One region of the Neptuniibacter marinus genome, then DNA from elsewhere that is predicted to be linked to it. Evidence: predicted binding sites of a transcription regulator. Region 1 holds the regulator's gene; each other region holds the start of a gene.
The links. The regulator FNR, encoded in region 1, switches genes on or off when oxygen is low (the NO sensors DNR and NnrR bind a similar motif). The targets are predictions, from matches to a motif close to TTGATNTANATCAA.
Positions count from the first base shown of each region.

Region 1 (9,950 bases):
AAGTAAAAACAGTTTTACAACGAAAACTAACAAAACACCTCTCTGGTAGCCTGATTATACTGATGGGACTCTACACGATCCCTTGGCAAGGCATACTGAATTAGCCATAGAGTTAAACCAAGCTTAGTTACTAATAGATTATTTACTGTCAGTGATGGCAGCATTTGAGATAACGAGGGAAAAATTCGTGGATAGCAACCTGATAAAATGGGACTTAGATCTAATCAAGCGATATGACCTTTCGGGTCCACGCTATACATCTTACCCGACAGCCGTTCAGTTCGATCCTGAACTATCTTCCTCGGATTTGGTGACAACGGGACAAAACTCTGCCGACTTAAATGCGCCACTCTCTCTCTATGTACACATTCCATTTTGTGCGCACGTTTGCTACTACTGTGCCTGCAATAAGGTCATTACACGAAATCGTAAGAAAGCACAGCCCTATTTGGATACCCTGTATAAAGAGATGGCTCAGCTTTCCAAATGGTATAATAATGACCGTCAGGTCACTCAGCTTCACTGGGGCGGCGGTACGCCTACTTTCATTAGCCATGAGCAGATGAGAGAGTTAATGCAGCAGATGCGGGCTAATTTTAATCTACTAGATGATGACTCCGGCGATTACTCTATTGAGATAGATCCAAGAGAAGCCACTGAAGAAACAATCCAAGTATTAAGAGAGATCGGTTTTAATCGCATTAGCTTAGGCTTACAAGATATAGACCCTAAGGTGCAAGAAGCTGTTAACCGTGTGCAATCGGTTGAACAAACCTCTGCCATTTTAGAAGAAGCTCGCCGCCAAGGCTTCCGCTCACTTAACCTTGATCTTATTTATGGCCTACCCTATCAAACATTTGATGGCTTTAACGAGACATTAGATACTGTTATTGAGATGAACCCAGATCGGCTCTCTGTATTTAATTATGCTCATTTGCCCGATCGTTTTAGGCCACAGCGTCATATTGATGAATCCACTTTACCAAGTCCTGAAACAAAACTTGCGATTCTCGAATCTACCATTAGCAAACTATTAGCAGCTGGCTATGTCTATATAGGCATGGATCACTTTGCTAAACCTGATGATGAATTAGCTATTGCGCAAAACACGGGAAAACTACACAGAAATTTCCAAGGCTACACAACACATTCTGAATGTGACCTCGTTGCCATGGGTGTATCTGCCATTAGTCAAATTGGTTCTGTGTACTATCAAAACCAGCATGAGATGCAAGCTTATACAGATGCAGTAGAAAGCGAAAAGCATGCAATTAAACGCGGCGTAAGCTTAACCCCAGATGACATTATACGCCGCCATGTCATCACTCATCTTATTTGCCATTTCGAATTAGAAAAAGCACCAATAGAGCAGCGCTTCGGTATCCAATTCGATCAGTACTTTGCTGATGCCCAACAAGAGCTAAGCGCTTTTACCTCCGATGGTCTCATTCAAATGGACACAAAACGCATTACCGTATCACCCGCCGGTCGGTTACTAATTCGTAGAATATGTATGGCTTTTGATGCTTATATACCAAAAGACATTAGCTCACAGCGATTCTCACGGATTATTTAACTTCCCGTATTTACAGAAATATTACATAATCAAAATGTAGCCACTCGATTATAACGACAACAGGAATGTATTATGAGTGATAACAAGACAAACGAAGGGAAGCTGCGTAGTTTGCAGCAGGTTAGCTGTAACACTTGTAGTCTTAGCTCATTATGTCTCCCCGTTTCGCTTAATATGACAGAGATGGAACGGTTAGATAGAATTATCGATAAAAGTCGACCATTAAAAAAAGGTGATCACCTATTTAACCAAGGTTCTGAGTTCACTGACGTGTATGCGATTCGAGCAGGAACCGTCAAAACCTACACCATCACAAATGAAGGTGAGGAACAGATCACTGGGTTCTATTTTCCAGGCGAATTGGTTGGCATGAGCGGATTTGATAGCAACGAATACCCTGTCTCGGCAAAAGTACTAGAGACAACAACCGTTTGCGAAATTCCATTTGAACGCCTCGATGATCTGTCGGGGCAACTACCGGAACTACGCCGCCAACTCTTACGCACTATGAGCAAAGAGATTCGCGAAGAACAACAAATGATGCTTCTTTTATCAAAGAAAAATGCAGAAGAGCGTGTAGCAACATTTTTGGTAAAAATTTCGCAACGCTTTAAAGCTCGCGGCTATTCTGAAACTAGCTTCCGCCTGTCCATGTCGCGTAATGAGATTGGTAATTACTTAGGCTTAGCCGTCGAAACTGTCAGCCGTATTTTCACACGTTTCCAGAAAGCCAATTTACTGCGCGTTGAAGGCAAAGAAGTTCATATAGAAGATATAGAACAACTCTACAGATTATCTGGAGAGGTTATAGAAAGCGATACCGCTGAACCAGTAAGTGCGCAATGTGGTAAAAATGGTCACTGCTGAGTCATATAATATATAAAACAAAAGAGCACCGGCATATTGACTACCGGTGCTCGTCAGTCGCACAAAAAGTAGCCATCTCAATGTGTAACCCAACGGGTTCATTAGAGCTTTACCTCCCCTAAAATGCATTGAGCCAAATCAACAAGCTGTTTCCAAGGAGTTTTTAATGTCATACGACGAATGTTATGTGAAGTCAGTTATTCGAACCATCCCTGACTGGCCTGAACCTGGCGTACAGTTCCGTGACATAACCCCCCTGTTTAAAGATCCAAAAGCATTACGCATGATCTCTGACGCTTTTATTCAGCGTTATGTTGATAGTGATATTACTCATATCGCCTGCATTGATGCCAGAGGCTTTTTGATCGGCTCTATTATCTCCTACCATCTAAATATTCCCTTAGTTCTCGTCCGTAAAAAAGGGAAGCTTCCAGGCCAAACAATCGAACAAGAATATAAGCTGGAATATGGCACAGCGACAGTTGAAATGCAGGTTGATGCAGTTACTTCTGGAGACAAAGTTTTAGTTTTTGACGATTTAATCGCTACAGGCGGAACAATACTTGCGGCCTGCAGCATTATCAAAAAATTGGGAGCATCAGTATCAGAAGCCGCTGCACTTATTGACCTACCCGACCTTCAAGGTTCCAGTAAAATCCAAGATGCCGGCGTCCCAGTACATACGCTTCTAGCCTACGAAGGCCTTTAAACACTACAAGTGACCTCTAATAGAACACTGAAACGGCTTGCATATTTCTTTTAAGAATATCATTATAACTTAATTGATGAACAAGCTGTTTAGGTATTTCTATGCTCCGTATTATTATCGCCCTATTCCTTGCTAGCAGCCTTCTTAACTCCAGCAACCTATATGCAGAAGAGATCACACTAAAATATAAGCATCTCGACTTAAATGCCAACCTGTACCTGACAGAAGAGAACGGTTTTAACAATATACTTCTCATCACCCACGGCACACTCGCCCACAATGGCATGGAGATCATTGCCACATGGCAAGAGCTACTGGCTGATGAAGGCATGAGTAGCCTAGCTATCAATTTAAGTTTAGGTCTTGATAATCGGCATGGTATGTACGACTGTAAAACGCCCCACACCCATAAGCATACCGATGCAATTCATGAAATAGCTGCTTGGGTAGACTGGCTTAAAGCACAAGGCAGCCAAGCAATAATATTAGCCGCCCACTCACGAGGAGGAAATCAAACAGCTTGGTATGCGGATACACACTCAGACCCCGCTATAAAAGGACAAATTTTAATTGCTCCGCAAACTTGGTCAGAACAAGATGAAACAGCGAGTTACACCAAACGCTACCAACACCCACTGCAAGCTCAGCTAGAAAAAGCAATGCAATTAACGCCAAATGACATGCTTATCCATACAGATTTTATCTACTGTGAAGATACACAAGTAGCAGCTGCAAGTTTTGTAAACTACTACCAAGCCAACCCTCGCTTTGATACCCCAGCGCTTTTATCTAAAACGACACTACCAACACTGGTCTTTAGTGGCAGTGAAGATACAATCGTCAACGGTCTATTTGAAAAAATGGAAGCATTAAACAACGATGTGGTACAAAATGTTCAAATTGAGGGGGCTGACCACTTCTTTCGAGACCTTTATATGGATGAAGTTACCGAACATAGTTTAGAATTCATCGAACAACTATAAACACTCAGCCGCGACCTGGAATACACGCCGAAATTTACATGTTTAGATTACTAGCAACCTTTTGTTTAATAACCAGCCAAGCTCTCTGGGCTGTAGAGATACCTAAAACAAAAGACTTACAACAAGCCTATATAGAGACGGGTAGAAATTCATCAGGCCAAGAAAAAGTTGTGATGCTCTTAGTATCGCAACCTAATTGTCACTACTGTCTTCTTATTACCGAAGAGATCATCCATCCAATGCTTTTAAGTGGACGTTATGAGAGCACTACGTTCTTTAGCGAGCTTGAAATTAACACAGGCGGAAGTATTAAAGATTTTAACGGGCAGCAGGTAGGTGCTAATACATTTGCTCAACGCTACAATGCATGGGCAACCCCGACACTACTTTTTCTAAACAATAAAGGTGAGGAAATTGCAGAAGAGATGGTCGGTATCAACACCCTAGACCTCTACGGATACTATGTCGATAAAGCCCTTAACATAGCTTTTAAAAAAATAAATCCCTGAGTACCCTATTAAGATAATTAATTTCGTCATAAACCTATAATTTCCTCTTCCATCCACAACATTTCTTGCTACTATGCACTGCCTTTTTCCTATCAGGAGCTGCTATGTGGTTTAAGAATGTCATCTTTTATCGTTTAACTGAACCCTTTGAATACACACAGGAACAGTTACAAGAAAAGCTACTGGAACAAACATTTACGCCTTGTAAAAGCCAAGAATTGAGCCGCTATGGCTGGGTTTCTCCTTGCCACCTACTAGACGATGTTTTTGCTCATCAAGTCCACGGCATGTTTATGATTGCCGCACGAAAAGAGGAAAAAATTCTACCCAGCGCGGTTATCAAAGAGGCCGTCGGTGAAAAAGTTGCTGTTATTGAACGCGACCAAGCACGTAAAGTTTACAAAAAAGAGAAAGACCAACTGAAAGATGAAGTGGTGCTTGATCTCCTACCCCGCGCTTTCAGCAAGTTTCAACAAACAAGTGCAATTATACTTCCTAGCTTAGGCTGGATCGCTGTTGATTCTTCTAGCCACAAACGTGCTGAAGAGCTACTAAGTCACCTACGTGGAACACTAGGTAGTCTGCCTATAGTTCTTCCTGATGTGCAACAATCACCCTCAGCTGTTATGTCCACTTGGCTAGAAAGTGATACGAGCATACCTGAAGGTTTTGAAGTGTTGGATGAATGCGAGTTGCGCGATAATGTACTTGAAGGCGGTGTTATTCGCATTAAAGGTCAGCAACTGGAAGATGAAGAGTTTATTGCCCACCTTGAAGCAGGTAAACGAGTCGTTAAACTTGCTCTTGAATGGGATGAACATCTGAAAATTCTGCTACAAGATGATCTCTCAATCAAACGCCTTAAACTCAGTGACCAATTACAAGACAAAATGTCAGATGAGGCCGCTGAGGATGAAGTCGCTCAATTTGATGCTGATATGGTTCAAATGGGCTTAGAGTTTGCAAAACTCTTTCCTGCGATTATAAAAGCCTTTGGTGGTGAAGCGAAAAGACCTTAACTCCGTCTTCCCAGCGGTTAATTCGGCTGGGAAGGGTTGAATATAAAACTTGGCTTTATTACTTAAAAACACTTACAATATTAGTATATTCTAATGTTCGAGTAATTAGAGACATGCAAGATACTTCAGAACAAACCTTACCCAAACTGAAATTTTTTCCCGCCGCATTCTTCTCTATCGTTATGGGGCTAACAGGATTGACGCTAGCTTGGGATAAAGCTGTCACCGTTTTGGGTGTTACAGAGGCCGTCGCCCAAACACTTCTGGTCGTAAGTGCATTAGCATTATTGCTTATTGTTATCACTTATACCTTTAAAGCTAAGAACTACCCAGACGCGGTACTAGAGGAGTTTCAGCACCCTATTAAAACAAGCTTCTTCCCAGCATTTTCGATTAGCCTTATTTTAATGAGTATTGCGACGCTACATGTATCTAAAGAACTCTCCTTCTATTTATGGGGAGCCGGTACTGTAATACATCTGAGCTTCACGCTACATACTTTAAACCAATGGATACACCATCCAAAATTCAAGATAGAACATTCAACTCCAGCATGGTTTATTCCGGTGGTTGGTAATATTTTGGTTCCTATTGCCGGTGTAGAGCATGGATTTATTGAATTGAGCTGGTTCTGCTTTTCTATAGGGATTATCTACTGGATTATTTTAAAAGCATTAATTTTTAACCGCATGTTTTTTCATGACCCATTACCACAAAAACTTCTTCCCACTCTATTTATATTGATCGCTCCACCAGCGGTAGGCTTCATTTCATATGTGAAATTAAACGGTGATATAGACAATTTCGCGCGTATCTTATTTTATTCCGCTATGTTCTTATTATTGTTACTCATCACTCAACTACCCAAATTTAGTAAAATAAACTTTTATATGTCTTGGTGGGCTTACTCATTCCCTCTTGCAGCTTTAACAATAGCAACAATGGTGATGCATCAGCACAATCCATCTCCATTTTTTCAATATATGATTATTGTATTACTTACCTTATCTTCAGTAGTCATCAGCACACTTTTTATTCGTACAATACTTGCGATAATCCGCAACGAAATATTCCTTCCTGAATAAACTAAAGAGGGCGCACCCATCTGCCCCTCTTACTCTAATTGTTATCAAACAAAAATATGCACTAAAAAAATCACTACGAAGCAGATATCACCATAATGGTACAAAAAATAAGAATAATAAAAATTTAGTCATTAAAAATCATAAAGTTAACATTTGTGGCATAATTAATGCTTTGACTATCAGGTCTATAGCTTATGGGCCATTTCCAATGACAAATGCTCCACTCTCTTTAGAAAATACATTATTGAAAGTATGCTGGGAAAAGCTTACTGGTACGGTTTTTATTGCTTCCGAATCAAACCGCTCTGGGCAAATTGTTATCAATCAAGGCGCGTTAATTGGATTAAATTATTGCGGATTAAGTAACGAAGAGGCATTCAAAACTTTAGTCAACAGCCAAAACCTTCGCTGCTCCTTTACTCCAGACCTACTTTTCCCGATTGCCGAGAGCTTACAACCTGAAGCTGCATTACATCTATTGAAAAAGATAGGTTATTCTGAGGAAGTCATTGAGGCCGAACCGGCACCTATTGAAGCGCCTGATGAGATTACTGATAAAGCTAGCACTGTTATCTATAGAGGACAAGTAGTCGAACGGAAGAAAGCTAAACCCAAAATTGAACGAAAAAAGTCAGGTCTAGTTTATAGAGGTCAAGTAATTAGTTAGGAAAACCTACCCTGTAGGCTTTCCTAGGAATACTCTATCCCCCATCGCCTACAGTAGTCAGACCTAGGCTTGTCCAAGCTTGCATTCCGCCACGGTAATACTTTAATTTTTCTGCTGGATAGTCAGCTTCTAGCATTGCTCGAATTAAGGCAGGTGTTTGCCCACACCAATAACCATTGCAAAACATCGCTAATGTCTTAGCTTGACTATAATCAAAGCTACCATCTTCTTTTTTAACTGCGCCAAACTCTTCCAGAGCATCTGCCGCCGTTTCCTCTTCTTCCATTACCGTGTAAGGAACGTTAATACTACCTGGAATCGTTAAACGATAATGCCAACCAACGGTGCGAGTATCTACAATTAAGATATTCTCATCAGTTTCCGCCTGTTGCATATAATCAACAAATTCACGTTCGCCAATAGTTTCAACATCATAAGGCTCAAAAGGTCTTATTGGCTGAGGCATACCTCGAAAGGTCGTGTTATAAAGCTCATTAATCGTATTATTAGGATCTTGATTACGCATAACCTCAATAGGCTCACCATCATGCTGAACAGTAAAAGACACGAGACCCGGCGCTATCATCGCCTTGCCTCCTTCAGCTATTACATGGGGAGATGAGATCAATGCCGCCACTAACGCAAAACGACCCACAGTGTGCTTTAACATGTCGAAACCTCTATTATTATAAGTTTATTCGGTATAGTTATAACGATTTTTGCACAAAAGCCTACTAATAGTCATTAACTCTAATATAAGACATTAGAATAAACTGATGGACGACTTATCGCTAAGAACAAATATAAAACGACACCTTTATAAAATAGAAACGAGATAAACCTCTCTATTTTAGGGTGAGTAACATATCAATCGTATATAAATGAGGGTCCGCTTCTAAACCTTTTTTCTGACATTGATCTAAAAATTTAGCTTCCCGTTTTTCAGTGTCATGATAACCAAAATCATTCCCTTCAAGACTCTGAATTTGTAACGTCGCCTTATAATAAAAAGCCAATACAATAGCGGCCGTCTTATCACCTTCATCAAGCAACACTTCCCAGCGATGACGATGATTCTGTATTTTCAAAGCTTGACGCTTAAGGTTCCATGCATAACGCAGTTCATCATAATAGGGACGCCCAACAAATCGAGAAAAAATACCGATCGTAATTAAAGCACCCGTTAAAACACCTATTAAATTGATCATGGTGTTTGCTTGTTCTGGGTTCCCAAAATAGTTACGTAATAAAGCACTTAACCCTAAAGCAATCAGCGCAAAGATCAGACACAAAATCAGCGCAACTTTACGCTGTTTTTTCTTATAAATCGTTTTATCTATCTGTTTAAGTTCCACGTAACTACCCTATTAAACCTAATTGTATGATGATGAATGAAATTAACTTGCAGTCAAAATCTGCCAGTGTAGACTTAGCGCCTTTAAAATAAAGGCCCTTTCTAACATAATCTAATGTATTCCGTAAAAGAGATTTTCTATAGCTTGCAAGGCGAAGGTGCACAAAGTGGACGCGCATCAATCTTTTGTCGTTTTAGCGGCTGTAATTTATGGTCCGGTCGCGAACAAGACAGGCAAACAGCTGTCTGTAATTTCTGCGATACTGACTTCATCGGAACTGATGGTCAAAACGGTGGAAAATTCAAAACTGCCGATGATCTCTGTACGTTTCTAAGCTCTTTTTGGCCTAAAGACAGTAATATCCCACCTTATATTATTTTTACTGGTGGAGAACCTGCTCTCCAGCTCGATCAAAACTTAGTCGATACCTGCCACCAGCATGGTTTTATTATTGCCATAGAAACCAACGGAACAAAACCTCTTCCAAACAACATTGACTGGGTCTGTGTCAGTCCAAAAGCCGATGCCAAGGTAATAATCACTTCTGGTGATGAATTAAAGCTAGTTTACCCTCAGCAACTTGCCCGACCTGAACAGTTTGAAGAGATGGATTTCAGAGAATTTTATCTACAGCCTTTAGATAGTCCAACCCGCCCTATTCACACTCAAGATATTATCAACTTCTGCTTAAAGAACCCACGGTGGAAACTGAGCCTTCAGAGCCATAAAACCTTAGGCATTGATTGAAGCTAAGGTAATAATTGAAACTAAGGTATTGATTGTAACTAAGTCGCTATACTGTACGATTAAATGCCTGCCTAGATGTATAAAAACGGTAAGCGATTAATATAAAAGCGGGAATATTCATCAGAACGCCATAAATAAGCGCACTGGCTGCCATCTCCGAATTGTGTAAAATCCCCCCCGTTATTAACAAGGCTATCGCCGCGTTTTGAATACCTACCTCTACAGCTAAACTAATACCTTGCTCTGTATTAAGTCGCATCTGACGAGCAATCCAATAACCTAAAAACATAGCTAAAGAAACGAGTACAAGTACGCTCGGCCCTAACTGAAAAGTTAACGCGGGTAACTGCTCCCAGTTCGTTTTTACTATACCGAAAACAACCAACACCAGAAAAAGACCTGCTAACGCTTTAACATAGCGCTCAATGCGCAG
Region 1 covers NZ_OZ245004.1:2,690,812-2,700,761, forward strand. Annotated here, with positions in the region: gene ACOQOE_RS12720 (sulfite exporter TauE/SafE family protein) at 1-104, shown strand, start outside; gene hemN (oxygen-independent coproporphyrinogen III oxidase) at 188-1,576, shown strand; gene fnr (fumarate/nitrate reduction transcriptional regulator Fnr) at 1,649-2,443, shown strand; gene ACOQOE_RS12735 (adenine phosphoribosyltransferase) at 2,610-3,152, shown strand; gene ACOQOE_RS12740 (alpha/beta hydrolase) at 3,254-4,135, shown strand; gene ACOQOE_RS12745 (thioredoxin family protein) at 4,174-4,644, shown strand; gene rdgC (recombination-associated protein RdgC) at 4,749-5,663, shown strand; gene ACOQOE_RS12755 (SLAC1 anion channel family protein) at 5,777-6,748, shown strand; gene ACOQOE_RS12760 (hypothetical protein) at 6,957-7,415, shown strand; gene ACOQOE_RS12765 (rhodanese-like domain-containing protein) at 7,450-8,085, opposite strand; gene ACOQOE_RS12770 (DUF3087 family protein) at 8,261-8,770, opposite strand; gene queE (7-carboxy-7-deazaguanine synthase) at 8,885-9,517, shown strand; gene ACOQOE_RS12780 (bile acid:sodium symporter family protein) at 9,564-9,950, opposite strand, start outside.

Region 2 (9,950 bases), 630 kb from region 1:
TTCCCGTCTTAAGGCGCAAACGGATCTAGAAGTTCAGCTACATGCGCACGCTACATCAGGATTGTCAGATATGACAATCCTGAAGGCAGTAGAAGCGGGTATTGACCGTGTTGATACAGCCATCTCTTCTATGTCGATGACTTATGGTCATACGGCTACAGAGTCTGTAGTTGCTGCCTTAGCCGGTACAGATCGCGATACAGGCCTTGATCTGCTACAACTTGAAGAGATAGCAGCTTACTTCCGTGATGTGCGTAAAAAATACGCTAAATTTGAAGGTTCTCTACGTGGAACCGATTCTCGTATCCTTGTTGCTCAAGTACCTGGTGGCATGTTGACTAACATGGAAGGCCAGCTGAAAGAGCAAGGCGCTGCTGATAAGTTTGACGATGTGTTGGCAGAGATTCCACGAGTACGTGAAGATCTAGGCTGGATCCCGTTGGTAACACCTACGTCTCAAATCGTAGGTACGCAAGCGGTGATTAACGTCCTTATGGGCGAGCGTTACAAAACTATCTCTAAAGAAGTTCAAGGTATCCTTAAAGGTGAGTATGGTGCAGCTCCTTCATCATACAATGTAGAACTTCAGACGCGTGTTTTAGATGGCGGCGAAGAGATAACTTGCCGTCCTGCTGATCTACTTGAGCCAGAAATGGATAAGCTTGTTGCTGAGTTGAAAAATCTAGCAACTGAAAAAGGCATCAACCTAACGACTGGTGAGAACGAGATTGACGATGTTCTAACCTATGCGTTATTCCCACAGATTGGCCTTAAATTCCTTGAGAATCGTAATAATCCTGATGCATTTGAACCTGCACCAACATTAGAGGACGCACTAGCGATGTCTGCACCTAAGAAATCTGGATCAGAAGTTTACACAATCACTGTTAACGGTCAGAACTACGTTGTACAAGTGGCTGAAGGCGGAGATATCTCAGCTGTAGCACCCGCATCTGCTGCGCCAGCTGCTGCTCCTGCCGGCGAAGGTGAAGATATTCCTGCACCGCTAGCGGGTAACATTTGGAAGGTTGAAGTGTCTGCAGGACAGGCGGTTCAAGAGGGTGATGTACTTGTTATCCTAGAAGCGATGAAAATGGAAACGGAAGTACGTGCAGCACGCGCAGGTACTGTTGTGTCTGTTGATGTGAGCGAAGGTGACGCTGTTCAGGTTGGCGATTCTTTGCTGACACTGGCGTAAGGTATTCTAGATGGAAAAGTTAACCCAACTGTTTACAGCCTCAGGTATTTATAATATCACGGGCGGCCAGTTCATCATGATTTTGGTTGGCTTGTTGCTATTGTTTCTAGCCATTCGAAAGAACTTTGAACCTTTATTGCTAGTGCCTATTGGCTTTGGCGGCATTATGGCAAATATCCCTGAAGCGGGACTTGCTTATTCTGCAGTTGAAAACGCAGTGCATTTTGCTGTACCTGAAGTGTTGAACTCGCTTGCAGGTGCGCTCAATATAGCTAGTACAGACCCTCATGAGATTCTTCATGCTTACCATGGTGCATCAGCTGCTGAGCATACGGCTGCAGTTTATGCGGCTCAAGATAGCGGTTATAACAACGGAATGTTGTATAACTTCTATACGGTTGCTATTGCTTCGGGTGCCGCACCATTGCTGATCTTTATGGGCGTAGGGGCGATGACTGATTTTGGTCCCTTGTTGGCTAACCCTAAAACACTGTTCTTAGGTGCTGCTGCGCAATTTGGTATCTTTGCGACTGTATTAGGGGCTGTTGGCCTAACAACGCTGGGTGTTATGGACTTTAACATTCAGGAAGCCGCTGCTATAGGTATCATTGGCGGTGCTGATGGACCAACAGCAATCTATGTGACGAGCTTGCTTGCTCCTCATTTACTTGGTGCAATTGCGGTAGCTGCTTACTCTTACATGGCGCTCGTTCCCCTGATTCAGCCGCCTATCATGAAAGCTTTAACTACAGAAGCTGAACGTAAGATCGCAATGCATCAGCTACGTCATGTGAGCAAGACTGAGAAGATTCTTTTCCCAATCTTACTACTTGTACTTGTTGCCTTGTTACTGCCTGATGCTGCTCCATTATTGGGTATGTTCTGCTTTGGTAATTTAATGCGAGAGTGTGGTGTTGTTGATCGTTTAAGTGATACTGCACAAAATGCACTTATTAACATTGTTACTATCTTCTTGGGCTTATCTGTTGGTTCTAAATTGTCTGCAGATAAGTTCCTCGATTTCCAGACGCTTGGTATTCTGTCTTTGGGTATTGTGGCGTTTGGTATTGGTACTGCCTGTGGTGTTATCATGGCTAAGATCATGAACAAAATGGCAGGTGGTAACGCTATTAATCCTCTGATTGGATCAGCTGGTGTATCAGCTGTACCTATGGCAGCACGTGTATCAAATAAGATCGGTCTTGAGTCGAACCCTCAAAACTTCCTTCTGATGCATGCTATGGGGCCAAACGTAGCGGGTGTAATTGGATCTGCAGTGGCTGCGGGTGTAATGATTAAGTTTGTAAGTTAAGCTTATTTCAAGACGATAAAAGTAAGTCATTAAAAAGGCTGCCACTTGGCAGCCTTTTTTTGTTGATCTTGGTGTTAATGTCCCGAAAGAACTTCGATATGAGCTTGTACGCTAAAGGCGAGCGATATTGGGTTATAACCGCCCTCTAAAATAGACACTATGCGATTCTTACTATATGTCTTTGCCGCATCCATCAAAAACTGAGTGACCCAGCGATAGTCCTCTTCATTTAGTTTTATATCTGCCATTGGGTCTTCATGATGGGCATCAAAGCCTGCAGAGATGATGATCATATCGGGCTTATGTGCTTGTATCGCAGGTAACCATCTTGATTCAACCAATTTGCGGAACACCATGCCATCACTATGGGCTTCCATAGGGCAGTTTATGATATTGTCTCGCTGGATATCGCTATAGCGTTTGGGATAGAAAGGGTGCTGAAAGGTCGAGCACACTAGCACTTCAGGCCTGTCTTTAAATATATCAACGGTCCCGTTTCCTTGGTGGACGTCAAAATCAAAGATCGCCACGCGTTCTATACCTGGCTGCTGTAAGGCATGCATGGCAGCAATTGCCGCATTGTTATAAAAGCAGAACCCCATAGGGTTATTATGCTCTGCATGATGCCCAGGCGGACGTACAGCGCAGAATGCGTTTTGAGCTTTGCCTGCAATTACCCTGTTTGTGGCTAATATAGCTGATCCGGCTGCTAAGCTTGCTGCATGTAATGAGTCTGGGCATAGGGCGGTATCTTCATCGGTATAGATAACACCTTGTTCAGGAAGTTTCATTTCTAAACGCTTTTGATGGAGATGGGCATGAACTAATTGGATCTGTTCAGGGAGGACGTGAACGGATTGAATCTGTTCAAGTTCTTGCATCAGCCCTGTTTTTTCCAGTACTTTCTTAATGGCGACAAGGCGAATAGGGCTTTCTGGATGCTCTGGCCCCATATTATGTAAGCCACAATCATCATGTGTGATAAATGCTGTAGTCATAAGTATCTATTTTTATATGTTTTTATGTAGTGTACCTGAAACCTATAGATGAAGAACTCATCATATTGTATCAATACTCCCAGATTACGCTCAGTGGGAGCGGTTTTTCTTGATCTGGGTCATGCGCGTTTAGTTGTTCTCCCTATAAGATAGTCAACACAGCATAGAACTGTCTTGGCACCAAGTGTTTCACCCTACGCTTGGTGCTTTTTTTGTTTTCAGTAAATGCTTTTGTCTTGAGGCCTCCGCTTTTATACTGCATACATATATGTAACTTTATCGCGGATGGTTGAGTGGCCAAAGTAGATTATTCTGACAAAAAAGTGTTGCTGATTGAAAGTAGTGGCAACATGCGTGCAACAATCTTCTATATGCTAAGAAGCTTAGGAGTAGTGAATCTTAAAGCCATCACTATTAATGAGCGAGTCCTATCCGAAATATCCGAAAATAACTACGATGTTATTCTGCTCGGTCATAACATAAATGACAGTGTTGCCGGTATTCAAATTCTTGAAGAGTGCCGCTATCTTGGTTATATAAAACCAAGTGCGTGCTGGGTTTTTATGACCAGCGATTCGTCGCAAGAAGTTATTTTGCATGCAATTGATAGCCGCCCTGATGAGCTTATTATGAAGCCTTTCTCAATCGATGAGCTTAAGCATCGATTAGATAGCATCTTGTTTCGTAAAACCATTTTTAAACCCATTGACGATGCGCTTGAGATTGGAGATTACCCTACGGCTATAAATTACTGCAAAAATAACTTTGCTAGTTATGATGCCGAATATGATGAAGCACAGTTAATTTTATCGCGTTTATTAACTCAGTTTGGTAAATCGCAGGAAGCTGCCAAAATTGCAGAAAAGCTCTATTGGAAAGGCCATGATAAAGAAGCGGGCTTGTGTTGGGCACAGGCGCTTCTAGCGCAAGGTAATATTGAAGAAGCGCAGCGATTGTTAAATGAGCTGATTAGTGAATACCCTTTATTTATTGTTGCTTACGACCTTTTAGCTTCTAGTCATGAGAAAAATGGTGATCTTGAATTAGCCTGTGAAACAGTAAATGAAGCCACTCAAAGGTCGCCATTGGGTATCCCTCGCCAAATGGAATTGGGTCGTTTAGCTACCCAAACAAAAAAACTCGACCTCGCTGGAGGTGCTTATAAAAAGTCGATCGCATTAGGTCGGCATAGTTGTTATAAGTCCCCAGAACCGTATTTACGTCTAGCAAATGTAAAGCGGATAGAGCTTTCGGCAGCAGAAGGTAATGCAGAAATAGGGCTTCATAATGAGTTTGAAAGCATAATTGAACAGGCTTATAAAACCTTTCCTGAAGATCATCTGTTAAAAGTAAAAGCGTCATTGCTAAAAAGTGAGATGTATAACCAACTTGGTGATACTGAAGCGGCAAGTAAATGCACACGTGATGCTCAGAGAGCTAATTCGGAGCTATCCACACCGTTAAACTTAGAACGTGAACTACTCAATGTAATGGGTGATGCTGTACCGCTGATCGAGCCTGAGAAGACGAAGCGTGTAACACCTGCGGTCAGTAAAAAACATGACCCTGAGATGAGTGTTAAAGTGAATCGCTTAGGTGTTAAGCATTACCTCTCAGGTAAAATGCCTCAAGCCCTCAAGTACTTTGGTCTAGCGACCGAATATGACACGACTAACGTCAATGCCTTGCTTAACTTGGCTCAACTTTTTCTTGAGTCGGCGAGAGACACCGTAGATAAGCGTGCAGAGCGCTTAAAAATGGTAGAACGTTATTTAAAATTATCGAGCCGATTGGTTTCTGATGGCGTTGAGAAAGATAAATATCACCGATTACAACAGTATTTAGAGCAAGGAATAGGTAAGTTGCCTAATGGTTCTTTGGGAAATCTTATACGCTAACCGGCTGCCGAAGATGTTTTCGGACTTAAAGCTGAAGAAATGGTGTCCCAGAGAGGATTCGAACCCCTGGCCTGTCCCTTAGGAGGGGACCGCTCTATCCTACTGAGCTACTGGGACTGAAGTAGGTGTGAAATTCTGCGAGATTCTAGCGCTAATTCTATGAAGAGTCACTAGCTAGGCGTGGTATTAGGATGGTTTAGGCTTTGCCTATCCTGTTTTGAGCTTTATAAAGCCCAGAGCTGCCTGCTTTAGTGTAGAGCTGATCCTGTTTTTTCTGTCCGCGCACAATGGCTAGTAACTGGGTTACATTTTGTTGACTGCGGTGAATCGCTTGCTCGTTACGCTTATTTTTATGTTGTAATTCTTTCAAATACTGCTTGATAAGCACGTAGTGTTCAGCTGCTTGCGATAAAAATGGGCTGTCTTCTTCCATATTTCTGGGAAGCCCATAATCACCCGCTTCGATGTTATAACCGAAAGATTTCAGTAGTTCTACGCGTTCGAGGGTGAAATTATGGAAGCTATTGAGCAGGGCCATTTTTTCCTGAGTGGTATCACTCAAGCGATCAATGTCTTTGCTGCTCAGAGCTTCAAGCTCTTTGTCGTAAATAGAGCTGAGTGATTCTAAAAGCAAAATACCCTGCTCTAGCAGGGTATTAAGTTCTGTTATTTGTTGCTCAGTCATGTCATTGCTTTAAAGTAGGTTATCAAAGTTAAGCATCTTTTCAGCTACGCGTTCAGCGTTAATCTGATAGCTACCACTTTCTATTTCCTGTTTGATTCGCTCGACACGTTCATTGTCCACATCAGGTGTGTCAGACAGTTGTTTGTCAACATTCTGCAGTAACTGTGCTGCATTGCTGAGATTGACTGTATCACCTTTATTGGACGGGGGCTGCTGGGCAACTGCACCGTTGCCATTTTTGGCAGCGTTACCTTGCTCATTAGTCCGTGCACGAGTGCTTGCCGTCTGTGATGATGACAGGCTCGTGAGATCATTAATCATTTATCCGTCCTCTATATTGTATCTGAACAAGCTTATCGGCGGCTCTTAATAGAACTTTAAGAAAAAATTAAATTATTTTCTTGTGGTATTGATGCAGTATAGCAGTTGAATTATGGCCAATCTACTTGGGTTTAAGGCTAAGGGACTTGTACTAAGCCCGCTTGGATTATTTTAGCTTTAACCATCACTCCTGAACGGTCATTTCTGACTTTTATCTGTTCCCCTAGTGTGCCGCTTTCGAGGGCAGTACCTGATGTTCGGATACTTACGCCATTAAGCTTGGCTTCAATAATAAGTGCGTCCCCTTTAGATACAGCTAAAGGTACTTTGAGCATTGATGTGGTTATTATTGTATCGGCGGCAATGCTTCTTTTGCTTGTCCAGCCTAGAATATCTTGGAGTTTGGTAAAATAAGCCGATCTTAAAGAAGTTATCTCAACCTCTTTAAGTTTTATATCTTGGATGCTGATATAGGTTCCGCGGGCTAAACTAGATTGTGCGACTACAGCTATATCAAATTCTTTTACTTCTGCTGTTATGAATAGCTGCCAAAGAGGTGATGGGCAGCGCGCTTTTAGGGTGATACGACTGCCATTTCCCTTTGGTGTTTGAAATTCATACGGTTTTAAACAGCTTTTTAGGTTGATTTTTCTGCTAATCGGGTTAAGTTTGATCTCTACACGTGTGCCAGTCCCTGTGTTGCTGTAGTGTTTATATAGGTAATGTTCAGCCGACTGCTCAAGTTTTTCTGCTTCACCAGCAGCAAAAAGCTGTAAAGGTGACAAAAGAAAAGTGGTTAGTAGGAAAAGTCGTGTTAAATTATAAGTATTCACGTTGTGTCATCAATATTCAGGGTGGCGTATTTGTGTGCAATATAAAAATAGAATTGATTTAATCTCTACGGGATTGTTAGATCATGTCAGGTATCCTAGATAGTGTAAACCTACGTACTCAGATGGTGGGCCAGAATAGGCTCGAACTATTATTGTTCGCTTTGGAAAGTGATCAGCAGTACGGCATTAATGTGTTTAAAGTACGAGAAGTTTTACAGTGCCCAAAACTTACAGAGGTCCCTAGACAGACTTCTGCGATTAAAGGGATGGCACATATTCGTGGTGAGACAATTCCTGTATTGGATCTGTCAGAAGCGATTGGGCGTGAGTCTGTACCTAAAGATCAACGTAGTGACTGTTTTCTGATTGTCGCTGAGTATAATCGTCGTACATTGGCATTTTTAGTGCGCCAAGTAGATCGTATTCTGAATACGCAGTGGGACCAGATTATGGCTCCACCAACAGAAATAGGTGTAGAAAACTATCTGACAGCTATTTTTGAGCACGAAGATCGACTGATAGAGATCTTAGATGTCGAGCAGATTCTTGCTGACCTTTACCCTATGGCTACAGAGGTAAGTAAAGAGGTGGCTGATGATCAGCTTCGTGAAAAGGCCAAAGAATATCAGATACTTATAACTGATGACTCTTCGGTTGCGCGTAACCAAATGAAGCGTAGTTTAGAAAGTCTAGGGATTAAAGTTACAGCGTGTAATAATGGTCGACAGGCATGGGACTTCTTGTGTGATTTGGCCGATCGTGGGGTTGATGTAACAACTCATTTCCTGATGGTTATTTCAGATATAGAAATGCCTGAAATGGACGGTTATACCTTAACTTCTATGATCCGTGATGATGAGCGTATGAAAAATATGCATGTTGTTTTACATACATCCCTATCCGGTGGTTTTAACGTATCAATGGTTAAAAAGGTTGGTGCTGATGGCTTTCTTGCTAAATTTAACCCTGATGATTTGGCGGCAGCGGTTGTGAAACGTATTAATCAAGTTGAAACAAAGTAGCAGCGCATGTTGAATAGGAGTGCCTACTCTTCATGAGTATTACGCCTCGGGCTGGTTTTGCTATTACGGATTCTGATTTCGAACTATTTAGTCGCTTTCTTGAAGAGACGAGCGGTATATTGCTGGCTAAACATAAGCAATACCTAGTTCAAAGCCGGTTGGGCAAAATCGTTCAAGAGCAAAACTGTCTTAGTTTAAAAGAGCTGATTACTAAACTTCAGGGCCCTGCTTCAATGAAATTGCGTGAGCAAGTTATTGATGCGATGACGACGAATGAGACGTTATGGTTTAGAGATGTACATCCATTTGATATTCTTAGAGATCGTATTTTACCTGAGCTGTTAAGTCGTGGATCAGGTTCAAAAATACGTATCTGGTCGGCTGCATGTTCTACCGGACAAGAACCATATTCCATCAGCATGACGTTTGATGAGTTTAAAAAGAAAACTCCGGGTAAGTTGTTATCAGAAGAGATTGTTGCCACCGATATATCTACGCAGGTATTAGCCCAAGCTCGACGTGGTGAGTATGAGATGTTAGCGATTGGTAGAGGGCTTTCTCAGGATCGCTTAGTTCAGCATTTTAGTGAGACTGCCGGTGGTAGCTGGGTTGTTAAGCCTGATATTAAAGCGCGTGTGCGTTTTCAAAGCATTAATCTGTTAGGCCAGTACTCGGCGCTGGGCCAGTTTGATGTTATTTTTTGTCGTAATGTGTTGATTTATTTCTCCAGTGAGAAAAAAACTGAAATTCTAACTAAAATGCATTCAGTGTTAAAACCTGGTGGTTATCTGATTTTGGGAGCATCAGAATTTTTGTCAGGTTTATCTGATAAATATCAGATGATTCATTGCCAGCCTGGAATAATTTATCAAGCAATCTGAATAAATATTCGATCTATTATGAAGCCGTAGATATCTTTCTGCGGTTTATTTATCTTCCGCTTTCCGCTTTCCGCTTTCCGCTTTCCGCTTTCCGCTTTCCGCTTTCCGCTCTATTTGTTTGCCGGGCGGCAAAGAATAGGTTTTATATTGCCGTTTCTTGCCTGTAAGTTTAACGAATATTAGTCGGTTTTTTTATATATATTTGTTAAATAAAGGTTTTTTTGTTTTGGTATATGTATTGCTTGGTAGGACCTAGTCAATAAAGGAGATCGTTTGATGGCAATTAGCTTTGATGCAGCACTGGGGATACATGATGATGCACTATTGTATCGTGCACGTCGCGCAGAAGTGCTGGCTAATAATATTGCTAATGCAGATACGCCTAATTTTAAAGCCAAAGATTTAGAGTTTTCTCAGATCTTAAATCAGGCATCTGAGATGACAATTAAACAAACGGTAACATCTCCTAAGCATCAAACAACGTTATTAAGTCCTGATCTTGCCGCAGACATGATGTTTCGTATTCCTTCTCAGGCATCTGTTGACGGTAATACAGTTGAAGTCCAGCAAGAGATGGCTCGTTACACTGAGAATGCACTGGATTATCAGACATCTTTCCAGTTGTTGAATAAAAAAATTACAGGGCTGAAATCAGCGATTAAAGGTGAATAGTCATGTCTTTGAGTAATGTTTTTGGTATTGCAGGATCAGCGATGAATGCGCAAACGATCCGCTTAAATACTACAGCGAGTAACATGGCAAATGCTGAAAGTATTAGCTCTAGTGTTGATGAAACCTATCG
Region 2 covers NZ_OZ245004.1:3,316,348-3,326,297, reverse strand. Annotated here, with positions in the region: gene oadA (sodium-extruding oxaloacetate decarboxylase subunit alpha) at 1-1,198, shown strand, start outside; gene ACOQOE_RS15695 (sodium ion-translocating decarboxylase subunit beta) at 1,209-2,510, shown strand; gene ACOQOE_RS15690 (histone deacetylase family protein) at 2,585-3,508, opposite strand; gene ACOQOE_RS15685 (tetratricopeptide repeat protein) at 3,802-5,406, shown strand; tRNA gene ACOQOE_RS15680 (tRNA-Arg) at 5,447-5,523, opposite strand; gene ACOQOE_RS15675 (flagella synthesis protein FlgN) at 5,603-6,091, opposite strand; gene flgM (flagellar biosynthesis anti-sigma factor FlgM) at 6,101-6,412, opposite strand; gene flgA (flagellar basal body P-ring formation chaperone FlgA) at 6,550-7,245, opposite strand; gene ACOQOE_RS15660 (chemotaxis protein CheV) at 7,329-8,267, shown strand; gene ACOQOE_RS15655 (CheR family methyltransferase) at 8,300-9,148, shown strand; gene flgB (flagellar basal body rod protein FlgB) at 9,425-9,820, shown strand; gene flgC (flagellar basal body rod protein FlgC) at 9,823-9,950, shown strand, end outside.
Region 2: a site for FNR is predicted at 3,618-3,631, ahead of ACOQOE_RS15690 (histone deacetylase family protein). Genes of this name have one in related genera too.

Region 3 (9,950 bases), 1.2 Mb from region 1:
CAATGTCCAGATATGATCTTAGAGAAACGTTCTAGTCGCTTTGTCAGGGAGTTAGTAACACATTTAAGTTATGACCCTGAGATGCCGAATGATGATGATAAATTCGTTAAAAACTTTAAGAATGCACTAAAGTTCGTCCCTATTGATAGCCCGACACGTTTTATCCGTGAGTTTGTACTGGATGAAAACATCGTACATGTGGGCGCTTTCCGTAAATCGCTCGACGAATACCGTGCGATGGAAACGAAAACTCGCGAAGTGGCTAACCGTATTGGTGAACTTGAAAAAGTTCAAGAGCTTTGTAATGGCATTCAGCGTAACGTGAAAAATGCTCTCGAATATGAGTGGGTAGTACATGAAACGCGTTTTGAAAATGCAGACCTTAAAAAAGAGGATGCAGCTGAGCGTTTAGAGGACAATCACGAAAAAGAGATCGAACTGCAAAAAGAACTCGAAAATAAGAGCGATAAACTTAATAAGATTATGCAGCATTTGGCTGATGCACGGGCTGAATTAAATACCTCAGATTCTGCGCATAAAGTGAAAGCTCTCGAATCCTCTATCACCGCAAAAACCCATGAAGTGAATGTTGTTAAAGAACGGATTCAGGCGGTCTACAGCTTGATGCGAACAACCGTTGGGTTTGCTGAAAACTCAGAACTATTACCAAAGAAGTTCGTCCCTGTTGTGGAACAGTGTGTTGCTCAATGGCGCTCCGGGCAGGATATTATGGCGGATTTATGGCCACAATCGCCGGTGGAGGTCGATAATGTTTTGGATAATCTGAAACAACAGATAGAAGGTGTTCGTCGTGAAGTATCAAGACGATATGAACACTCTGTTATTCGGATTAATGAGTTACGTTCAGATATTCAAAATCAGAAAAATGCGGTTGAGTCTCTGCGCCAAGGTCATGCGCCTGTACGTCGTAATACCCGAGAGTTAATGGAGCTATTGCAGGAGTACGGTATTGAATCAACGCCTATCTGTGAATTAGCCGATATTAATGATGATAAGTGGCGTATTGCTATTGAGTCCTTCCTCGGGGCACGTCGAGAAGCATTGATTGTCGATCCTGATCGGGTCAAAGAAGCGATTACGCTTTATCGTCGTAAAGGTCGTCACCTTAAAGGCTGTCGTATTGTGAATACGACTAAATCCGGTGAATGGCTCAGCCGTTATAAAGCCGGTTCTTTAGCTCATTTTATTGATACCGAGAATGACCATGCCCGCGCTTATATGAACCGTGCATTAGGTGGTGTTATGGCAGTTGAGACGGAAACCGAGCTACTTCGCCATGAACGTGCCTTAACTTATGATTGCATGTTGCAAACAGAAGGGTCGACAACAGCGATTAATGAACAACAACCTATAATGGGTATACGTCGTCGTTCAGACCAAGCCGCTTTACAAGGTAAGCAAGTGGATCAATTGATTACTGAATTCTCTGAATTGGGTAAAAATCATGATGCGCTAGAAAAATTACGTGATGCGTTAATTACACTAAATAACGGATTAGATAATGTTAACGAACGTGTCTTTGACCTTGTTAATCAGCGCGAGCAGTTAACAACAGAGATTGAGGGGCAGCGCCAAGCAATTACCGACCTACGCAATCATGATGATACAGGGATCCAACAGCGCATTGCTGACTATGTGGCGGAGCAGAAAGAAACGGAACAGATGCAACGTTCCTTGATGGATAAACTGCAAAAAGTGCGTACCTCCATTATCAAAGATAACGCAGCGCTAGAAGTCCTTGATACCGAGTTGGAAGAGCATGCCGTAGCTCGTACCAAGTGTGAAGCGAGTGCAGACTATGATGCTCAGTCAGCCCAAGAAAAACGTGATTATCTCGATGAAAGTTGCTCTGGTGAATTAGAGCGTATTATCTTTGAAGCGGCGAAAAAGGCTCAGTCTGAGCTCTCTTTGCATGAGAAGAAGAAAAATGCCGTTCGTGATGGTGTTGCACAATATAAAGCTAAATACCATGGTGGCGGTTTAAGCCATCAGCAGCTGGACAAGGTGACAGCAGATTCGAGCCATGAAGAATTGGCCGCGTTTGTGGATGAAACCGTTCAGGCACTTAAGGATTCTGAACTGGCTAACTACAGCCAAAAAGCGGAGCGGGCTCGTTTAGAAGCTGAAACAGCTTTCCGTTCAGATTTTGTCGCGCACCTGAATGATCAAATTAACAAGATAAAAGATCTTATTCGTGAATTAAATCAACATCTTAAAGGCCGTCCTTTCCATAAAGAGATGTATAGCTTTGAGATGATGCCGAACCCTGAGTTGAAGGATATTTTAGAGCTGGTTGAAGCGTACACACAGATGGATTCGGCGAATGTAGGGTCATTATTTGATCTTAAATTTGACAGTGATAAGCCCCATAAAGATGCTTTAGCGAAAATCCATGAAGTGTTAAAAGATGAAGGGGAGAGTAGTTTGTTACAAGACTACCGTAACTTCTATAACTTTGAATTAGTCGTTAAAGACCTTGATGGTAATCGTAAGACAACATTAACTCAGCGTATAAAAACCGGCTCGGGTGGTGAGCACCAGGTTCCTTTTTATGTGGCGATTGCAGCTGCACAAGGGGCTACTTACCGTCTTAGAGAAGGTAGTGATGGTCAACCTTTAGGTGGTATGAGTCTTTCTGTCTTTGATGAAGCCTTTAATAAATTGGATTCAGAAAATACAGTAACCTCACTTGGCTTTATGAGTGATTTAGGTCTACAGACTATTATCGCAGCGCCGGATGAAAAGTATTCATTACTAAGTTCATGTATGGATACCATTATCAACGTTTGTCGTGATGGGCGAGTGGTAGATTTAGATGTAGAGTTCCCAACTCAACGGGGACGAGAGCTTCTAAATTCAGATAACCCTTTGAAAATGATTGCTGACTTAGAGCCTGATGCTGCAATAGATTTGGTTGAATCTTAGACACTGAAATAGTTAACTAACGTAGATAAACAAGGCGCTTTTTAGCGCCTTTTCTATTATTGGAGGTGGGCTGTTAATTAGTTTTTCGTTTCAGGCGAGGTGATGGCCAATGTAGTTGAGGGATTAAACTAATAAATGGTCGCTTTCCTCGGAAAATATGTAAACGTCCAGCATGCATTTTCCCTACACACCGTTCAGCGGGATCTAAAAGTATAAGCTTAAGTTCATTGATTGCTAGGGGCGATAGATTTGAAAGTGGCTTTTGTTCGTTCTTCAAATCGGAAAATTGTTGGTTACTGATCAGTTGATTAAGTGTCATCGGATCCCAAATATCCGGTAAAGCCATTAAAGGCTCCAGCAGTCCTAAACGTGTGGGGGGTATTATGCCGCGCTCTCGACTGAAATATTTACGGACGCTTAGGTCTGTGTGGACTTTCAATAAAGAATTATCGCGAACATTACTACTAAAATCCATCTCTTCAAGGCCCAAAATAATCGTATTGAGGCTCCAATTACAGCCTTTAATTAACCGCCATACAGGCTCCATACTCGTTCTTGAGCCTAAACTATATTTGATAGCATCGTGATCTAAGGTCGTATTAGATAAAAGAGTGATGATTAAAAAGCTGGATTGGAAATCTAATAAACATTCAGGCGTTTCAATAAAACAGTAGGGCGTTTCCCTACGACAGAAAGCCATCCATTCATCACGCGTGTTAAGTTGTTGAAGTACTGGGATAATCACTGTTAAAGCCTAAAACGAATGTTGTTTTCTATACGGGTCAAGAGTAGTAGGCTAAAAATCCACATCGACTGGGTGTAAACTCCGTCTCTTTGCCCCTAGAGGGAAATTTATGAGCTGTTATGATGGGTATAAAACCACAACCGTTTGTTACTGCGAGTATAACGAAAGCAAAGGATAAGAACCATGAAGTTGCTGAATCGTTCAGCGTTTGTTGTGCTACCACGAGAACCCTTTGCAAATTGGACTAATAGCCTTGATGTGGATGCTGATGGTTTACATCAGTGTTTATCTCTAGAGGAGCAAAGGCGGGAAGGTACTGTATATCTTATCGCAGAGGTAAGCTCCGAAGCTGATTTTAGTAAAGCGTTAGAAGCCCAGTGGTTACAGATTTTTCAAAATGAACTTTCTGCGTGGGATGAATTAGGGGATTATTGGCCCCATGAACTGACTTATGAATCGTTTAAACAGTGGTTTGATGTTTATCCGCAAATTATGGCGATAGATTTAAGTTCCCTGCCATTAATGATGGCTAATTTAGACGAACTTTAAGCGTTAACGTTTGTTTGATCTTTTTGGAGTACATAGATGGAACAACCAGTAAAGCCTTATGGGTTGCATATGCATCCTATGCGAGAGTCCTTATACAGTGAGTTACACTCTCGTCCCTTTCAGGTAATTCAGAGTCCTTCTCGAATTACCCACTTGGCTGTTATGTGTGATTCTGAGGAAAGTCAGCAGCAATTTGAGCACCTTAAGGAACTGTATCATCACTTTGGAGTGACTCCACCGCAGGTTGATGAACTTTGTTATCACTGTGATTTTGATAAATTACGGATACGTCGTGAAAAACATATGGAGTTCACGACCTATACCTTTATCAATACAGATATAGAGCAGGGCGGGAATCCTTTTGAAATTACCGGCTTAACTCCTCTGCCTGAAGGCTGGTTAGCAGATATTCCCGGTACTGTGATGTGTGCTTTTCATTTGTCAGTTGAGGATGCACGTCAAACACAAGAGTTGAATCTGCCATTAGTAAAGCGCTTTTTTGAGGGTATGCGCTTAGTAGGTAGTAGCCCTCAAGATGGGGATGCCCGTGTTTGGACAACATTTCAGACTCATGGAGATGGCTTTGGCCGTTTTCTTATCTATAACAAACAGATGAGTGATAGCCAATTAGGACGATTAGCGCAGCGAATTATGGAGATTGAAGTCTATCGATTGATGTGTCTACTCTCTTTGCCTACTGCGCGAGATATTAATCCTACACTAGGGGCTATGGACCAGAAATTAGCCGATGTAACTTATCATCTAGCCCATAGCAAGGATATTGATGAACAGGAGCTATTATCACGATTAACCGATATGGCTGCTTGGGTAGAAGATTGTAGAGCGAGAGCTACATTTAGGTTTAGTGCTACTTATGCTTATCATGATCTTGTCATTAAGCGTTTGGAAGAGCTAAGAGAAGACGAGGTCTCAGGACATTTAACAATTACAGAGTTTATGACACGCCGATTAACCCCAGCGGTTAAGACCTGTCGTGCTACCAGTAATCGGTTAGAAGATCTATCTCGGCGTATCGACCGTGTAGCTGAAATGATGAGAACGCGTGTTGAACTTTCGATACAGTCGCAAAACCAAGAACTGTTAGCGTCAATGGATCAGCGTTCGAAAGTGCAATTGATGATGCAGCATACGGTAGAAGGTTTATCGGTTGCAGCGATCAGTTACTACACTATAGGCTTGCTGAAATATTTATTAGAGGCACTATATAATTCAGGTATAGAGTTAAATAAAGATCTGATTATGGGTATATCTGTGCCGGTGGTAATTGGTTTGGTTGCGTTTACTACACGAAAAATACATAAACATTTCTTAAAAATGGCAATAGACCAAGTAGCCAAAGCCGAGAGTGACAAGAAGGTTAAAAAATGAGCATTGAAGCAATTATTAAAACTAAGTTGGAAGCGGGATTATCTATTGCCCATCTAGAGATTGAAAATGAAAGTCATATGCATTCAGGGCCGGCAACCGATTCCCATTTTAAAGTGACGATCGTCTCTGAGGATTTTGCAGGTAAGCGCTTAGTTCAGCGTCATCAACTAATATATGGCTTGCTTGCAGAAGAGATGAAGCAACCAATACATGCTTTATCAATGCATTTGTTTACCCAGTCTGAGTGGCATAAAAAGGGAGAGACTGTTATGCCTTCCCCTAAATGTTTAGGGGGGTCAAAAGCAGATCATTAAGCTTAGAAAGCAAGGTGAAGTTGGTTAAGCTTAAGGCAAAGTTGTTTGAATCAGAGTGTTGATGCTTGTCAATGTTTTCAGTTAGGTAGAGGAGGAGACTGAAGACATAAAGAAGCAGAATAAATATAAGGGGAACCTAATGCCTATTGAACACCATGCTTTAATTAATGATTTTCCAGAATACCGTGAACGTATTCATGACTTAAAAATGAAAGATGATCGGTTTGCTAGTCTTTTGGGTGAATACCATGAACTAACAAAGCATGTAGAGCATATGGAAGCGGAAATTGAAGCTGTTAGCACTCAGGTTGAAGAGGAGGCGAAAATAAAACGTCTGAAATTGAAAGATGAGTTATTCGCCATGTTACAAGCCTAACCTTGTAATCGTTTAAAATGATAAAAGCCTGCATTTAATAATGTGGGCTTTTTTGTTTATATGAAATGCATAAGCTCCGTTATACTGAGCCTATCTAGACGATAGGGAGCTAATGTGAAAAATTTTTATGATTGGCGGTATATACTCGATGTCGCTATGGAGCATCGACGAGAGTTAATAAAGGCAAATATTATTGCTCTATTCGCGGCTATTGCCTCTGTGCCTTTGCCTCTTTTCTTACCTCTGTTAGTCGATGAGGTCTTATTAAATAAACCTGGTTTTATCGTTGAAACTATCAATCCGCTCTTTCCGGATGATTGGTTAGGACCTGTGCTCTATATCAGCGTGATTTTAATAGTTACCTTATGTCTTCGTTTTATCGCCTTAATGTTTAATGTTTGGCAGGCGAGGCAATTCACTATTATCTCTAAAGATGTGACCTACCGCATTCGTGAGGGACTTTTACAACGCTTAAAACGCATATCTATGGCTGAGTACGAAACTCTAGGGAGTGGGACTGTTACCTCTTATTTTGTAACCGATTTAGATACGATTGACCGCTTTTTAGGTAGCTCCTTAAGCCGTTTGTTAATTGCCACATTATCAATCATAGGAACCGCTGCCATTTTATTATGGATGCATTGGCAGCTGGCCCTCTTTATTCTCTTTTTGAATCCCGTGGTTATCTATTTCACTACATCTATAGCTAAGAAAGTTAAACACCTAAAAAGGCGTGAAAATAAAGCCTATGAATTATTTCAGGCGGCATTGACTGATACGTTAGATAATATTCAGCAAATTCGAGCCTGTAATCGTGAGCAACATTATTTATCACGTTTAATTGATGATGCTCGCGTTGTCAGAGATCGCTCTAGTGCTTTTGAATGGAAGAGCGATGCTGCTAATCGTTTTGGCTTCGCTATTTTTATGGTGGGGGTGGATCTATTTAGAGCATTATCGATGTTAATGGTGGTGTTCTCAGATCTGTCTATTGGTGAAATGATGGCTGTTTTCGGTTATCTATGGTTTATGATGTCGCCAGTGCAAGAGATATTAGGTATCCAGTACAGCTTCTACAGTGCTCAAGCCGCTTTGCAGCGAATTAATAGCCTTTTGGGTTTAGCTCAAGAACCTGAATATTTGTTACAGCATAACCCGTTTGAAGGTAAGCGAACTGTTTCTGTCAGTCTACAAAACATCCATTTCAGTTACATGGATGATCAACCCATACTTAAAGGTGTCTCACTTAATATAGAAGCGGGACAAAAAATTGCTTTAGTTGGTGCAAGTGGAGGCGGTAAATCAACATTGGTACAAGTGCTGTTGGGGTTATATCCGGCAAATGAGGGTGAGGTATATTTTGATGGTATCTCTGTAAAAGAGATTGGCTTAGCCTGTGTTAGAGATAATGTAGCCACTGTTTTACAGCAACCCGCGTTATTTAATGGCACGATTCGCAGCAATTTAATGATGGGGCAAGACTTTAGTGAAGCTCAGCTATGGCAGGCATTAGAGGTGTCTCAACTAAAAGGTTTTGTGGAAAACCTTGAGAGCGGCTTGGATGAACGAGTGGGGCGCCAAGGCATACGTTTATCGGGAGGGCAACGCCAGCGCCTTGCCGTGGCACGTATGGTGCTTAGTGATCCTAAAGTTGTTGTGTTAGATGAAGCGACCTCAGCTTTAGATTCAGAAACAGAAACTTCATTACATCAAGCTTTAGAAACATTCCTGAAAGGTAGAACAACTATCATTATTGCTCACAGGTTAAGTGCTGTGAAACAAGCTGATCATGTTTACGTATTTGAAGATGGAAAAATATGTGAACAAGGGCAGCATGAAGAGTTAATAAACAATAATGGCTTGTATGCACGGCTTTATGGTGATTATCAATAAAGCGGTCTTAAGGTTGTATAATGCGTAAGCAGTTTGAGTGGCGAGAAGATAATAAAGTTGAACTACTAGTCGATGGTGAAAATTTCTTCCCTGTAATGTTGGCTGAGATCGAAAAAGCGCGATATAGCTTGTTACTGGAGTTTTATTTTGTCTCTTCTGGTGTGATTACGAGCCGTTTTGTTCAAGCACTGATTAGAGCTGCACAACGCGGTGTTATGGTTAAATTGATCATTGATGATTTTGGATCTTATCGCTTCTCCAATGCAGACCGTGATGTGTTGAAGGCAGTAGGTGTTGAAATCGTTGTCTATAACCCACTGCATGTGAGCAAATTTACTCGAAATTTTGCCCGTGATCATCGTAAACTACTTGTTGCTGATCAGCGAGTCGCGTTCATCGGCGGTACAGGATTGAGCGATGTATACTGGTTAGCAGATGAAGCGGGTTGTCCTTGGCATGACCTCATGGCTCAAATTGAAGGGCCGGTTGTAACAGACCTTGTCAGTATGTTTAATGAATTATGGCAACGTTGTACAGCTCAGGTTTTGTCTCCCGGCGGTAGCGTGGAACAAAAAGGTTATTCGAAGGTCAGAGTATGTACTGTTCAGGGACTCTATCAGCAGGATATAAAAGCAAGTTTTTTGAAAAGAGTGAACAATGCAAATAATAATGTATGGTTAATGACCGCTTATTTTTTACCCTCTTTTTCTATGCGGCACGCTTTACGGCGAGCTGCAAAAAGGGGAATAGATGTGAGATTAATTATTGCTGGGCCCCATACCGATCAACCTTGGGTATTCCATGCTTCTAAACGATATTACAGTCGTTTATTAAAAGCAGGTGTACGGATTTTTGAATATCAACCGAGATTCCTTCATGCAAAAATGTCGGTAGTTGATAGCTGGGCAAGTATAGGTTCATGTAATTTGGATCATTGGAATTTACGTTGGAACTTAGAAGCGAATATTGAACTGCATGATGAGCAGTGTTTAGAACAGATGACTCAGTTATTCAATGATGATTTGCTTCATTGCCAGGAAATAACATATGAAAACTGGTCAAAAAGGCCATGGCACCGCCGATTAAAAGAGACCTTATGGGCATGGATCAGCCATTTGGTGCTTAAAATAAGATAGAGAAGGAAGTGGAATTATGAATAAATTTACAATTGCAGCGGCTTTAGCTTGTTCACTGGCACTTACTGGCTGTGTGAATAGTTTAAGTGGAGATACGTATTCTCGTAGTGAAGCACGTCAAGTACAGCAAGTTCAGTATGGCGTTGTGCAGTCTGCACAGCCTGTGGTTATTGAAGGAACAAATTCAGTTGTAGGCGCAGGTGCTGGAGCTGTCGTGGGTGGCGTAGTAGGTTCTAATGTAGGTGGCGGTAAAGGGAAGACCATAGCAACTGTTTTAGGTGCAGTTGCTGGTGGTTTAGCCGGAAAATCAGCGGAAGAATCATTAACACAGACGCAAGGTCAAGAGGTCACTGTCCGCCTTGATAATGGCAATATTATTTCTGTTGTTCAGGAAGTTGCTGATGGCCCAATGTTTAGATCGGGCGATCGAGTACGTGTATTGACTGGAAGTGGCAGTGCTCGCGTAACTTATTAATCGTCTAAAGAATCGATACAAGGGTGGTTGGCTTTGCTATTACCTTGTATCGATCCCTAATAGACACAGTTTGTTGAAAGCTTGTGCGTGATGATTGGCTGTTTAAATTAGTTTTTCTTAATTGTTG
Region 3 covers NZ_OZ245004.1:1,468,045-1,477,994, forward strand. Annotated here, with positions in the region: gene ACOQOE_RS06800 (SbcC/MukB-like Walker B domain-containing protein) at 1-2,946, shown strand, start outside; gene ACOQOE_RS06805 (hypothetical protein) at 3,020-3,691, opposite strand; gene ACOQOE_RS06810 (hypothetical protein) at 3,875-4,240, shown strand; gene ACOQOE_RS06815 (DUF3422 family protein) at 4,277-5,629, shown strand; gene ACOQOE_RS06820 (BolA family protein) at 5,626-5,943, shown strand; gene ACOQOE_RS06825 (YdcH family protein) at 6,083-6,319, shown strand; gene ACOQOE_RS06830 (ABC transporter ATP-binding protein) at 6,434-8,212, shown strand; gene ACOQOE_RS06835 (phospholipase D-like domain-containing protein) at 8,233-9,348, shown strand; gene ACOQOE_RS06840 (glycine zipper 2TM domain-containing protein) at 9,365-9,823, shown strand.
Region 3: a site for FNR is predicted at 6,002-6,015, ahead of ACOQOE_RS06825 (YdcH family protein). Genes of this name have one in related genera too.